Regions from separate parts of the Deefgea piscis genome, predicted to be linked through region 2. Evidence: predicted binding sites of a transcription regulator. Region 2 holds the regulator's gene; the other holds the start of a gene.
What was found. The regulator FNR, encoded in region 2, switches genes on or off when oxygen is low (the NO sensors DNR and NnrR bind a similar motif). The targets are predictions, from matches to a motif close to TTGATNNNNATCAA.
Positions count from the first base shown of each region.

Region 1: K4H25_RS02095 (phosphoketolase family protein) is a predicted target of FNR. The motif match lies at 5,274-5,287, and genes of this name have one in related genera.

Region 1 covers NZ_CP081149.1:432,083-439,788, reverse strand. The annotation lists rRNA gene K4H25_RS02115 (16S ribosomal RNA) at 1-387, opposite strand, end outside; gene K4H25_RS02110 (hypothetical protein) at 428-670, opposite strand; gene K4H25_RS02105 (23S rRNA (adenine(2030)-N(6))-methyltransferase RlmJ) at 850-1,698, shown strand; gene K4H25_RS02100 (inositol monophosphatase family protein) at 1,776-2,582, opposite strand; gene K4H25_RS02095 (phosphoketolase family protein) at 2,774-5,170, opposite strand; gene K4H25_RS02090 (sodium:proton antiporter) at 5,840-7,231, opposite strand; gene gloA (lactoylglutathione lyase) at 7,309-7,689, opposite strand.
Region 2 covers NZ_CP081149.1:2,229,598-2,237,303, forward strand. The annotation lists gene rpoE (RNA polymerase sigma factor RpoE) at 1-444, opposite strand, end outside; gene nadB (L-aspartate oxidase) at 607-2,193, shown strand; gene K4H25_RS10340 (sulfite exporter TauE/SafE family protein) at 2,238-2,894, opposite strand; gene hemN (oxygen-independent coproporphyrinogen III oxidase) at 2,911-4,320, opposite strand; gene fnr (fumarate/nitrate reduction transcriptional regulator Fnr) at 4,481-5,227, shown strand; gene K4H25_RS10355 (hypothetical protein) at 5,275-5,943, shown strand; gene rlmB (23S rRNA (guanosine(2251)-2'-O)-methyltransferase RlmB) at 6,062-6,805, opposite strand; gene K4H25_RS10365 (HDOD domain-containing protein) at 6,982-7,706, shown strand, end outside.

The DNA.
Region 1 (7,706 bases), 1.8 Mb from region 2:
TGGATCAGGCTTTCGCCCATTGTCCAAGATTCCCCACTGCTGCCTCCCGTAGGAGTCTGGACCGTGTCTCAGTTCCAGTGTGGCGGATCGTCCTCTAAGACCCGCTACTGATCGTTGCCTTGGTAGGCCTTTACCCTACCAACTAGCTAATCAGCCATCGGCTGCTCCAATAACGTGAGGCCTTGCGGTCCCCCACTTTCCCCCTCAGGGCGTATGCGGTATTAGCACTCCTTTCGAAGCGTTATCCCCCATTACTGGGTACATTCCGATGTATTACTCACCCGTTCGCCACTCGTCAGCGGTGCAAGCACCCTGTTACCGTTCGACTTGCATGTGTAAAGCATGCCGCCAGCGTTCAATCTGAGCCAGGATCAAACTCTTTCGTTTAATCTAGCTGAATTTACATACTTGGCTTAGTACTCATTACTCAAAGAAACACTTGGTTAGAAACCAAGATTTCTTTTATATCTTGAGTGTAAGCACTTGTTTGACTGGCAAACCAAGCACTCACACTCATCGGCTGTATTTTGTTAAAGATCAGTGGCTTAGACACTGAAACCAGCTGGAAAACCGCTTGTTTCGTTTGCTGTGTCAGCAGCAGAGAGGCCGAACTATACCCACCCACCGAAAGTCCGTCAACACCTTGTTGCAAAGAAAACAACACTAACATGCTAAACCATTGATTTGAATAGCATCTAAAATTAACGTAAACGCAACGCCATCAGTAAAACTGCGTCAAGCCCATTCAATATGCGGATAAAAAATCGCCATACAATCAATCAAAACTTAAGCAAAACGCCTGAACGAGTACAATTAGCGCATTCAAGCTCTTTTTATATGTATATATATATGCTCAGTTATCGTCACGCCTTTCACGCTGGCAACCATGCCGACGTTCTCAAGCATTGCATCGAGGTGATGCTGCTCGATTATATGAATCAGAAAGATAAACCTTGGTGGTATATCGATACACACGCCGGTGCAGGGGTGTATTCATTAACGCAAGGCTATGCGACCAAAAATGCCGAGTTCGAGACGGGCATCGCGCGGTTATGGCAGCGCACTGATTTACCCGCTCCGCTGCAACGCTACGTAGATGTTGTAATAGATTTGAACGCAGGCAGCGCGCATTTACAATTATATCCTGGCTCACCGTATGTGGCGCAGGCCTTGCAGCGTAGGGACGATAAATTACGTTTATTTGAATTACATCCGAGTGACAGCAAATTACTGGCTGAAAATTTTCTGGATGCCGGCCGCGCCGCCAAAGTAGTACAAGCCGACGGCTTTGCCAGTATCAAAAGCGTGTTACCACCGCCACCGCGTCGCGCTTTGATGTTGATTGATCCGCCGTATGAAGAAAAGCATGATTATGTGCGGGTAGTTGAAACACTGAAAGAAGCGCTAGAGCGCTTTCCGACGGGCACGTATGCAGTGTGGTATCCGCAATTGTCACGGGCCGAAACCAAGCAAATGCCAGAGAAACTCAAAAAGCTCGGCGCAAAAAGCTGGCTGCATGTTGCGCTCACCGTACATGCACCACGCGCAGACGGTTTTGGCATGCATGGCAGCGGCATGTTTATCTTGAATCCGCCATGGACTTTAAGTAATGAGCTTAAAGAAGTCATGCCCTACTTAGTGCAACATTTAGGCTTAGATAACGGCGCTAAATATCTACTTGAACAACAAACGGCTTAACTCCGCTAAAGTTACATATAAAAATGGCTAGGTATACACACCTAGCCATTATTTATTAAAGCCTACAACACAATACATTACTTGTTAGCTTGTACCCATACCTGCCACGCAGTATAGAGCGACGGTGTTCGCGCAGCGACGGCGCTGCGATGCCAAGGATTTTCTTGCCAATAATCATCATGAAAGATCGAGCCAACTTGTCCACCCGACTCCAGTAGGATCAACACCCCCGCAGCATAATCCCAGAGTTTTTGCGCGCCATGCAGCATGACATCAGTGCGCCCCGCCGCCAGCCAACACCAGTCAATGGTGGATGCGCCAAAATTGCGGTGACTGTGATAAGGATTCAAGGTCACGATCCGCGTCGCTAAATGCCCAGACAACCATTTGGTTTCAACCGAAGCAATCGCGCCAGATAAGGGACGCTCATCTCGCACACGTGGCAAGCGCTCATGATTTAACCATGCGCCGCAAGCGGCCTCCGCAGCAAAGCACTCATCCAATACCGGCACATACACCACGGCCAACACCGGACGATGCTGACGCATTAATGCAATCGACACGGCAAAATTAGGCAAACCATGCGCAAAATTAGTCGTGCCATCAATCGGATCGACCACCCACAGGCCATCGGCATGCGCAGCCCAGAGTTGCTCTTGCTCGGCCTGCGTCATTTCTTCCCCCAAAACAGGGTAATCGAGCAAACCAGGCAATAATCGTTGCAATGCTGATTGCGCTGCCAAATCGGCCTCGGTAAACAAACTGCCGTCATGCTTAATTTCTGCAACGACTTTTTGATAGCGCGGCATGATTTCTGTGGCTGCGACCTCACGTGCAATGGCACATAAAGCTAATAGCGTTTCGCTCATTTTTGGCTGTAGCACGATCAATCTCTTTTCATTATGACAAACGACGTTGTAGCGAGTTTATATTGTATCGGACTCAGACCGTCTTCGCTGCGGGGCTTTTACTTAGCGCCCATCTAACCTTGATTTGGATCAGCCATAAAAAAGCCCGCACCAAAAGGCACGGGCTGTTCACTCTTTAACAATCACCCTTTACAGGGTGAAATTGTTTAGTAAGTCCACTTCCATTCTTTCACTTCTGGCATATCATCACCCACTTGAGCGATGTATTCAGCATGTTCAACCAACTTGCCAACCAGTTTTTGACGAACGTGAGCACCAATTTTTTGTAGGTGTGGTACACGATCAATTACGTCGATGGCCAAGTTGAAACGATCCAACTGATTCACCACAACCATATCGAACGGAGTCGAAGTAGAACCTTCTTCGATGTAACCACGAGCATGGATGTTAGCGTGGCCGTTACGACGGTAAGTCAAGCGATGGATCAACCATGGGTAACCGTGGAAGGCAAACATCACTGGTTTGTCAGTCGTGAAGATCGCGTCAAATTCGCGGTCAGACAAGCCGTGTGGATGCTCTTCTTGCGGTTGCAGAGTCATCAAATCGCAAACGTTAACGAAGCGGATTTTCAGATCTGGGAAGTGTTGACGGAGCAAATCAGTTGCCGCCAATGCTTCCATTGTTGGGATTTCACCCGCACACGCCATCACTACGTCTGGCTCGCCGCCTTGGTCGTTCGATGCCCAGTCCCAGATACCCAAACCAGTGGTAGCGTGTTTAATCGCTTGATCCATAGTCAGGTATTGCAACGCTGGTTGTTTACCCGCAACGATTACGTTCACATAATGACGTGAGCGCAATACATGATCAGTTACCGACAACAAAGTGTTCGCATCAGCTGGCAAGTACACACGAATCACTTCAGCTTTCTTGTTGATCACGTGATCCAAGAAACCTGGATCTTGATGCGAGAAGCCGTTGTGGTCTTGACGCCAAACGTGTGAAGTCAACAAGTAGTTCAATGACGGAATTGGTTTGCGCCAGTTGATGTGTTTCGTTGTTTTCAACCATTTTGCGTGTTGGTTAAACATCGAATCGATCACGTGGATAAACGCTTCGTAGCAGCTAAAGAAGCCGTGACGACCGGTCAAGTTGTACGCTTCGAGCCAACCTTGGCAAGTGTGCTCAGACAAGATTTCCATTACACGGCCATCTTGTTGCAAGAAGTCATTGGTTTTGTCTTCTTCAAAGAAGTTCGCCAACCAAGTTTTGCCCGACACTTCAAATACGTCGTTCCAACGGTTAGATGCAGTTTCATCTGGGCCGAAGATACGGAAGTTTTTCTCAGCTTCGTTTTCTTTCATCACGTCGCGTAGGAATTTACCCATTACGCGAGTCATTTCGGCGTTTTCAGTACCTGGTTTAGCAAACTTCACTTCGTATTTACGGAAATCTGGCATTTTCAAGTCTTTCGAAACTTGACCATGCACGATTGGGTTTGAACCAAAACGCTTGATACCTTTAGGTGCCAAATCAATCAATTCTTGTTTCACTGAACCATCAGCATTAAACAAGGTTTCGATTTGGTACGAACGCATCCAGTTTTCCAAGTTGATCACATTCTCATCATCGATATCAGAGAATGGCACTTGGTGACTACGCCAGTAGTCTTCAACTTTTTTGCCTTTAATTTCTTTCGGGCCAGTCCAGCCTTTAGGCGTGCGCATTACAATCATTGGCCAACGTGGGCGAGTAATTGGCTTGCCTGCTTCTTGCTCGGCAATGGCCGCAGCACGAATCGCCGCAAATTTATCCATACACAAGTCCATTGCCGCAGCCATATCAATATGGATTTGGTCGAATGTATCGAGCTTGTCGTTGAATGTTTCTTGCTTGAGTTCAACAAAGATTGGCTCGTAGCCATAACCTTTGAACAAATTAGTCACTTCTTCTTTGTCCATACGGGCAAGAAGTGTTGGGTTAGCAATTTTGTAACCGTTCAAATGCAAGATTGGCAATACAAAACCGTCATTGATCGGGTGGATGTATTTAGTAGAGTGCCAAGACGCTGCCAATGGACCTGTTTCTGCTTCACCGTCACCAACAACAGCAATCACCACTTGGTCTGGATTATCCAGAGCCGCACCGTAGGCATGCGATACGCTGTAACCCAATTCACCACCTTCGTGCATTGAACCTGGGGTTTCTGGTGCTACGTGTGAAGGTATACCGCGCGGGAAGCTGAATTGCTTGAATAGGCGTTGCATACCTGCTTCAGTACGATCAATAGCTGGGAAGAATTCTTCGTACGAACCTTCGAGCCAAGTATTAGCAACAAAACCAGGACCACCATGACCAGGGCCAGTGATGTAAATCATCGATACATCACGTTCAACAATCACGCGATTGGCGTGAACAAAAATAAAGTTCAAGCCCGGAGTCGTACCCCAGTGACCCAACAAGCGTGGCTTGATGTGCTCACGTTTGAGCGGTAGTTTCAACATTGGGTTGTCGAGCAAATAAATCTGACCTACAGACAGGTAATTCGCTGCCTGAAAGTAACGATGCATATTACCAATTTGTTCTTTTGATAGTTGAGCCACGGTTAAACCTCTTCGGGGTTGTGATAGTGTTAATTGCTCGGTGATCGACTCCACAGTAAATCACCTGATGTAATGCAGTATACGGAGACTACGCTGTGCGCTACTGATACAAATCAAATGAGCAGCATGACAATGGCGATCTCCATAGTTTCCATTTGATACAACGCAAGAAATAGACTCAATCTACCTCTATTTAACTAGCGCCTTCGCTGCACCGACGATGATGCTAACTTAATGCGTCAAGAATATGAATGCATATGTAAATAAATACGGTTTTAAGTCCCCGGTTTTTATTCAGCTTGCTTGACGTTGCCACGCTCACCGTACTGCAGCGATTTTTGCAAAAACTAAGGCCACTCTAAGGCGCACCACCCTTACTAACGTGTAATCGATGTAAATAAATCGTAGTCTTGCCAATTTAATCGCTATCAGCCAAAAACAAAAAATAACAACAGCACCCTCGCCAATAGCGCAGCCATCCTGCACCCCAACCGACCCGCAATCAACGTCCAGCGCGCTCAACGCCGATTTGTCGTACGGCACCGATCAACTCCGAAATAAGGCAAAAAACCGTTGCCACCAACACCGAAGCTACATACGCCATTGCCGAGCAAAAAAAAGGCCAGCAAAGCTGGCCTTTTTGATATCAATTAACGCGTGAATCCAAACTTAAAAGAACACCAGCGTCATCAAAACGAATACTGGTAATAAGCAAACACAAGACCAAGCCATATAACCAAAGAAACTAGGCATTTTCACGCCACGGTCTTCAGCCACAGCCTTCACCATAAAGTTAGGTGCATTACCGATATAACTCAGCGCGCCCATAAACACCGCACCACATGAAATCGCCAACAAGGTTGAAGCCATAGGTCCCATCAAATGAGCCGCATCGCCGCTCGCTAGATTAAAGAACACTAAATACGTTGGTGCATTATCAAGGAAGGCCGACAACAAACCCGTCATCCAGAAATACATATAGTCAATCGGCATACCATCTGGCGAGCTAACCATCTTCACTAAGCTGGCCATTTGTCCCGCTTCCCCTGCGCGCAAAATTGCAATCGCTGGCGCCATGGCAATAAAGATGGCTGCAAACAGTTTGGCGACTTCTAAAATCGGGCCCCAGTTAAAATCATTCCCCGCACGGATTTCTTTTTTAGTGAACTTTAAAGACACCAAAGCAATCAGCACCAACAGCACATCGCGCACGATATTTTGCAATTCAACATGCGTGCCCATGATGTTCCATTCGATACCCGGCTTCCAAATCCCAGACATCACCACGCAAGCGATAATCGCGCCAATTAAACCGAAATTCCATAAACCGAAAAATTCGATCTTGCTATCAGGCGTCCGATCAACCGGCAACACGCCTTCTTTCTTATAGTAATAACTATCGATGGCATAAAACATCGCCAGCAAGATTGCCGCAGCAAACAGCACCGGCCACATCATGTGCTCAACCGTCCACATGAAATCAACGCCCTTCAAAAAGCCCAGGAACAATGGCGGATCACCCAGTGGCGTTAAACCGCCACCAATATTGGCCACCAAGAAAATAAAGAACACCACCACGTGCACATTGTGCAGGCGATTATCGTTGGCTTTAAGCAATGGACGAATCAATAACATGGCAGCGCCAGTCGTACCCATCAGCGAGGCCATTACCGCACCCAAAGCCAAAATCCCAGTATTCATTTTTGGCGAGCCATGCAAATTGCCACTCACCAAAATCCCGCCAGACACGGTATACAGCGCAAACAAAATCAGAATAAACGGAATATATTCCGCCAACATCGCATGCACCACGATGCCAGCCGCAGGCGCCATACCGTAGCTAGTGATAAACGGCAGTAAGAACGCTGCCGCCCAAAAAGCCGAAATCTTGCCGAAATGATGATGCCAAAAAGCCGGTGCAAAAATCGGAAACAGCGCAATTGACAGCAATAAACCCGCAAACGGCGCTGCCCATAATAAAGACAGTTGCGCACCGTCAAAATCTGCTGCCATTGCCAAACCAGGCAATAAGGCCAACAGCCAAGTTAGTTTTTTAATCATTGAGACCACTCAGTTAAACATTAACTAATGTATTGCTTTGCTACCTATATATAGAATGCGGTAGCTAGCAATACCCCTTACTTCTGAATAAATTCAATTTTGTAACCATCCGGATCTTCGACAAAAGCGATCACCGTGCTACCGTGCTTCATTGGACCTGGCTCACGCACGACAACGCCGCCTTTGGCCCGAACTGCTTCGCAAGTCATCACAATATCATCGGTTTCAATCGCCAAATGACCAAATGCTGTCCCCATTTGATACTCAGCAACATCCCAGTTGTGCGTCAGCTCAATCACCGACTGCTCCGACTCTGCACCATAGCCGACAAAAGCTAAAGTAAAGCGCCCTTCTGGATAATCTTGCTGGCGCAATAAACACATATTTAATACGCCACAATAAAATGCAATCGAACGCTCCAAGTTAGCAACCCGCAACATGGTATGTAATAAACGCATAGCACTCCCCTCGGTCA
Region 2 (7,706 bases):
AATCGCTTCGCGCAATTCATCAGGCAAAGCATCGACCGCCTCATTGACTGTAGAGACAATCTGCTTATTGGATAGTTCAGTCTCTGGCGTATGAAAGTCTGGTACTAATGCAGCCGCATCGACGGTGTCGCCATCCTCATCTTCGTACTCAGCAGACAAAATCGGTCGGCGACCTAAGGTCGACAGGTAATTTTTCGCGGTATTAATCGCAATTCGATACAGCCAAGTATAAAACGCACTCTCGCCGCGAAAAGACGGCAAAGCACGATAGGCTTTAATAAAAGCCTCTTGGGTTACGTCTTCGATTTCATTCTGATCACGAATCATTCTCGACAACAGTCGCACCACACGTCGCTGATACTTCACAACCAACAGCTCAAAAGCACGCTGGTCGCCATTTTGCGCCCGCAAGACCAATTCATGATCTAAATCGCGCTCGCTGATTTTAAGCAAGGGTAAAAACTCCCACAGTTAATTGCATTTATTACATTTCAACCTTCATATATTGGGTTTGGCTTGAAAATTGCAAGCCACATTGTTGTAAGCCAAGCCAGAGATCCTTCGCTCTGTTAATATTTGCCCATCCATTTTTCGAAACAAATCACCATGCGCACATTTGATGTATTGATTCTGGGCAGCGGACTCGGTGGCATGACCATCGCACTTCAATTGGCAAACACACTTAAAGTCGGCCTGATTACCAAACGCGCGCTACGCGATGGGGGCAGCGGGTGGGCACAAGGCGGTATCGCCGCTGTACTGGACGGCTCCGACAGCAGTGAGCTACACATCAATGACACGCAAGTAGCTGGTGCGGGTTTATGCGATCTTGACGCCACTCGATTCATTATCGAAAACTCCAAAGAAGCCATCGATTGGCTCATCGAAATGGGCGTTCCCTTTACCAAAGACGACGAAGGCCAAACCAGCTATCACGGCTTTCATCTCACGCGCGAGGGTGGGCACAGCCACCGCCGAATTATCCATGCTGCTGACGCCACCGGCGCCGCCGTCATTGACACGCTAGCCATCAAAGTCGCAGCACACCCGAATATTACCGTACTGGAAGAACATATCGCCGTCGATTTAATTACTGACAAAACCAGTGAAAATCGCTGCATCGGCGCCTATGTTTACAACAAAAACGCCGACCAAGTTGAAACCATTCTTGCGCAGCACACCGTCCTCGCTACGGGCGGTGCTGGCAAAGTCTATCTGTACACCACCAATCCGGATGTTGCCACGGGCGACGGCATCGCCATGGGCTGGCGCGCAGGTTGCCGCGTTGCCAATATGGAATTCATTCAATTTCACCCAACTTGCCTTTACCATCCGCATGCCAAATCATTTTTGATCACCGAAGCTGTGCGCGGTGAAGGCGGTATATTACGCCTACCGGATGGCACGCGATTTATGCCCAATCACGATGAGCGCGCAGAATTAGCCCCTCGTGACATCGTGGCGCGCGCCATTGACTTTGAAATGAAAAAAGGCGGCTTTGACTGCGTTTATTTAGATATTTCCTATAAGCCTGCCGCTTTTGTCAAAGAACACTTCCCCAATATTTACCTGCGCTGCCTTGAACTTGGCATCGACATCACTAAAGAGCCGATTCCCGTCGTCCCTGCCGCACACTATACGTGCGGCGGCTTGGTCACCAACCTCGATGGGCAGACCGACGTTGCCGGACTTTATGGCGTGGGTGAAGTGGCCTGCACTGGTCTACATGGTGCGAACCGACTTGCGTCAAATTCCTTGCTTGAATGCATGGTTTTAGGCAAATCAGCAGCCGAGCACATCTTGCAACAAACCCCTCGCCCGCTCCCTCATGTCGCAGAATGGGATGAAAGCCGCGTCACCGACCCGGACGAAGAAGTGGTGATTTCACACAACTGGGACGAACTGCGGCGCTTTATGTGGGATTACGTTGGTATTGTGCGTACCACCAAACGACTTGAGCGCGCACTCCACCGGATTGAATTACTCAAAAGCGAAATTCATGAGTTTTATCGCAATTTTCGCGTTTCAAACGACTTGATTGAATTACGTAATCTGGTGATTACTGCCGAGCTCATCGTTCGCTGCGCTATGGCCAGAAAAGAAAGCCGCGGCCTACATTACAGCCGAGACTATCCAGACACGGAACCCCAAGCCAAACCGACGATTCTTACACCCCAGATCACTAAGAAATAACAAAAGCGCCGCATTCACCGCGGCGTTTTTTTCAAACCCAAAAATCAAATCAAGCTAAACAGTCGATATAACCCAAAGGCCACAATCAACAAACCAAAGCTGGAGCGAACGCCCGGGTAATTTAATACCCGCATAAAACGTGCGGCAAAAAAACCCATCAACAACAAATTAGGCAGCGTTCCCAAACCAAACGCCAACATCACCGCCCCACCCTTGAATGCCGATGCCGTTGATAGCGCAGCCAAGCTGGCGGTATAAACCAGCCCACAAGGAATCCAGCCCCATAAAAAACCAATCAATGGTGTATGCCAGACTGAACGAATCGGCAAAAATCGCCGTAAAATCGGTTGAATTGCCCGCCAAAGCGGCTGGCCTATTTTTTCAATTTGAGTGAGCCACAACGACCACCCTGCAATATATAAGCCCAAAACAATGAGCAATATATTGGCCAAAATAAACAAAATTGATTTTAATGCCTGCAACTGACCCAGCGCAGTAAAGCTCGCGATGCCACCTAATATGCCGCCGATAACAACATACCCAGCCAAACGGCCAAAATTAAAGCCCAAGTCATACAGCAACCTTGGGCCTTTGGGTAAATTGGCACTAAACGCCCCGACAATACCACCGCACATCCCTGCGCAATGACCACCACCAAGTAAACCTGCTAAAAACAAAGCCAGCCAATCTAATTCCAGCATACCGCGCCACAAGCCATTAAATCAGTTGAGAATACCTTGCTTTAGTTGCTTTTGTCCGTAAATACGCATCAAACACCATCGCAATCGAACGAATTAACATCCGCCCCTTCGGGGTTACTACGATGGAATCCACTTCCAAGACCAATAAGCCATCTGCGGCCAAAGGTTTTAGCAACTCAAGCTCTTCAGCAAAGTAATCACTAAAATCAATCATATAACTGGCTTCAAACGTTTGAAAAAACAATTCAAACTGACACATCAAGGCCTGAATCACCGCGCGGCGCAGCGCATCATCCCGATTCATAGTTAGGCCACGCTCAATCGGAAATTCGTTTACTGCTAGCTTGGCGTAATATTCTTCTAAAGTTTTTACATTTTGGTAGTAGTTCGCGCCAACCTTACCAATCGAAGACACGCCAAATGCCAGCAAATCACAATCGGCATGCGTTGAATATCCTTGGAAATTTCGTTGCAAGCGACCACGACGCTGCGCAACCGCCAGATCATCATTGGGTAGCGCAAAGTGATCCATGCCAATTAAGACATAACCGGCCTGAGTTAATTGCTCGATTGAATTTTGTAAAATATCGAGCTTCACTTCTGCAGACGGCAACTCATCCGCATTAATTCGGCGCTGCGGCATAAAGCGCTCAGGCAAATGCGCGTAGTTATATAGCGCAATACGATCTGGCTTGAGCAACAGCACGCGATCAATCGTTTCTGCTAGCGACTCCGCAGTTTGTTTTGGCAAACCATAAATCAAATCAACGCTGACTGAGCGAAAGCCATGCATTCTAGCCGCTTCAATCACCGTGCGAGTTTCTTCCTCTGACTGCACGCGATTCACCGCAATCTGCACCTCGGGATTAAAATCTTGAATACCCACACTCATTCGGTTAAAGCCCAATTGAGCCAAATGCTTAATTGTCTCTTCACCGACTTTACGAGGGTCAATTTCAATGGAATATTCGCCAGTTTCTAATAAAGTGAAATGGGCATTAACCACATCCATCAAACGCTGCAGCTGGGCATGCGACAAAAAGGTCGGCGTGCCGCCACCTAAGTGCAATTGACTCACTTTAGGTCGATTCGGCAACAAATCACCGTACATCTTTATCTCTTGCGTGAGATAATCGAGATATTCATCGGCTTTAGACTGATCTTTAGTAATAATTTTATTACAACCGCAGTAGTAACATATCGTATTACAGAACGGCAAATGGAAGTACAATGACAAAGGCATCGACAAGGCGCCAGGCATGCGCTGACTTAAGCAGGCCGAATGCGCCTCTTGGCTAAGACCAGCGACAAATCGATCCGCAGTTGGGTAGGAGGTATATCGAGGGCCTTTGCCATCGTAACGCACAATTAACTCACGATCGAAATCAATAGCTGGCGCAGTAATGTTTATTTTTTTCGAGATCATGATCTTTCCCAGTAACTTTGCTTTGGTCGCAGGATAAGATGGACCTGCAGAATAAAGTTTGATCTAAATCAGATAAAATATAACATCCCTCTTTATAGATAGCTGGTTTTGCTTTACAACAGCTGCTGAAATTATCATTCAAGCGTACATCGAGCCTTATATGATTCAAAATATTCAAATCCGCGAACTGACACCTCGCCACCTTCGTCAATCATGTTCTAACTGCAGCTTGCGTGAACTTTGCCTCCCTATCGGACTGAACCCCGAAGAAATGCAAGAGCTCGATGCCATTATCACGCAAGCTCGACCGATCAAACGCGGTGAAGCACTTTACCGTGCTGGTGAACCCTTTAAATCGCTCTTTGCCATTCGCGTTGGATTTTTTAAAGCCAGCGTGATTTCTGAAGACGGCCGCGAACAAGTCACCGGCTTTCATATGTCGGGCGAATTAATGGGCATGGACGCGATTAGTTCAGACTTTCATACTTGCGACGCCATCGCACTCGAAGACAGCGAAGTGTGTGAACTGCCCTTTGGTGAGATTGAAGAATTAGCCGGTGATGTGCCACTCTTGCAGCGCCACTTATATAAAGTGATGAGCCGAGAAATCGTTCGCGACCATGGTGTCATGTTGCTATTGGGCAATATGAAGGCAGAAGAACGTCTAGCTGCTTTTTTGCTCAACCTATCGCAACGTTTTGCTATTCGCGGCTACTCTTCTACTAGCTTTCATCTGCGGATGACGCGTGAAGAAATCGGTAGCTACCTCGGACTCAAACTTGAAACCGTTAGCCGAACGCTGTCAAAATTTCAAGATCAAGGCTTTATCAAAGTTCAAAATCGCTTAATTGAAATCATTGATGGTGACAGTTTGAAAAAGCTGTTGAGCAACTGCCAAGGCGAATAATCTCGCACGGGCTGCCCAACCCATAACGGCAGCCCAATGGAGCTACAATGCATTACACCATCGTCGCGCCACAACCCCTACAAGCATTGCTCGCACATCGACTCAAGCATTTCGCCACAATTGACTATCAGTTTTGCGACAAAACCAAATCCCAGCCGGCAATGATCTTTGTCCAAGCCAATCCCCACGCAACGCCCAACACCTTCCAAGCTGATATTGAACTACTGGCCCTACCGGCATTACAAGCACCAGAATACGGCTTTATCTTTGCCGCAGCGGGATCATTAACGGCACTACAAAGCACGGCCCCTTTACTCGATGCACTCGCCCCTATTGCCAATGGATGGCTACATATTGGTGACTTTGGCGCCGCTAGTTTTGCACATCGCGCGTGGCAAACAATAACTGAAAGCGCATCTAAAGAAAGCTCCGCTTTTTGGCAAAAAATCCCAAATCTACCCACGCCTATTCCGCTCAATCAAGCGGAGTTCATTACTGAGCTCGCCAAGCAAATGGGTGAACAGCAACAACAATCCATCGTACTACAACAGCTTGCCAGCGAGTTTCTCAGCCAGCAGCCAGCACACGATTTCCAGCCCTACTCTCCACTACAACGCCAATATTTTGGCCCATGGAGCCAAACCAATACCTCGCCAGCACAGCAATTAGCCAACTTCATTTTGCAAATCCCCACGCAATACACGCCAGCCAATTGAGCACAAAAAAATAGGTATTGCAATACAGCGCTTATTGTATAAAGTCTGCATCGCAATACCTATTTAATCATTCCAACTTTCAGTCAAACACACTCAAACCAAACGCAGCGATTGCTACTTACTTGGCCATCACCCGCTGACGACGGCTTTCAGACAAGACAATCCCTGCCGCTACCGACACATTCAAACTCTCTACCGAACCATACATAGGAATCGATACCAGACTATCACAAAGCTCACGCGTCAAACGGCGCATGCCTTCACCCTCATTACCCAACACCCAAGCAATCGGCCCAGTTTGGCCATAATGGAACAAATCGCACTGACCATCGGCCGCAGTACCCACCACCCAAATGCCACGTTCTTTTAAGTCGCGAATCGTTCGCGCCAAATTAGTCACCATCACATACGGCACGACTTCAGCGGCACCACAAGCCACTTTAGATACTGTCGCCGTTACGCCAACACATTTATCTTTAGGTGCAATCACCGCATGTACGCCCATGGCATCGGCGACACGCAGACAGGCACCCAAATTATGCGGATCGGTAATCCCATCTAAAATCAATAAAAACGGTGGCTCATCTAAATCATCCAATACATCTTCAATCGACAAATAGCTTTTTTCAGTATCAATCAGCGCCGCGACACCTTGATGACGTACATGACCAGCAATACCATCCAAACGTGCACCATCCACTTGAACCAGTTTTACATCTTGTAATTTCACGGTTTTCAGTAAATCTTTCATCCGTGGGTCGCTACGTTCACTATTAACGTAAACCTCTAGCACCGAGTCGGGAAAACGCCGCAAGCGCGATGTGACAGCATGAAACCCATGAATAATTTTATTTTGCGACATACGCACATTTCCTAAAAAAGCCGAGATTCGCAATTTTACGGGGTTTATGCAAAAAAGACTGTAAATAAGACATTCTGAGCGCGAGAATACGCTCATTATTTTACAGCGAAGGCAATACTCAGTTAAATACATACTATTCTTAAGGTACTTCAACAACAAAATAGCATCAACTTTCCATGACCATGACAGCAACTGAAAACAAATCCAGCACTGAGCTCAGAGACCAATACCTCGCGATGCTAGAGGATATTGCCAAAGAACTCGATGGCAATACGATTTTCCCTGTTTGCTTTGATATTTCAATCCAAATTGGCGCGGCGATGAAAGACCCCAATGCTTCGATACAAAAAATCGCCAGCGAAGTAGAAAAAGACCCACTCATCACCACCAAGCTGCTCAAGCTAGCCAATTCTGCTAGCTACAATCCCTCAGGGCGCGCCATTGTAAATATCGAAAATGCCGTGATTCGACTAGGAATGGGCGTCGCACGTTCGGCAGCACTGGCTTGTGCAATGGATCAACTATCTCGTTCCGCACAACTCGCCCCCTTTGAAGCGCAATCTCGACTTTGGTGGCAACACAGCCTTAAAACTGCAGCCATTGCGCGGGTACTTTGCAAACACCTCGCGCCGCGCCTTAACCCAGAAGTCGCTTTTTTAGCTGGACTGGTTCACGATTTGGGCGCTTTTTTTATGCTCGATCGCGCAGGCAGAAACCCAGAGCTACTCGAAAGGCCTAAAACCGTGGAATATTTAGTCGCGCAATGGCATGACAGCATTGGCACCGTGCTGCTTGATACCTTGTCACTACCCGAAGAAATCATCGAAGCGGTCAGAGACAATGACTTGCCTCGCCCACCGACCACGCAATTAAGACGCCTAACTGATGTAATTTACGTCGC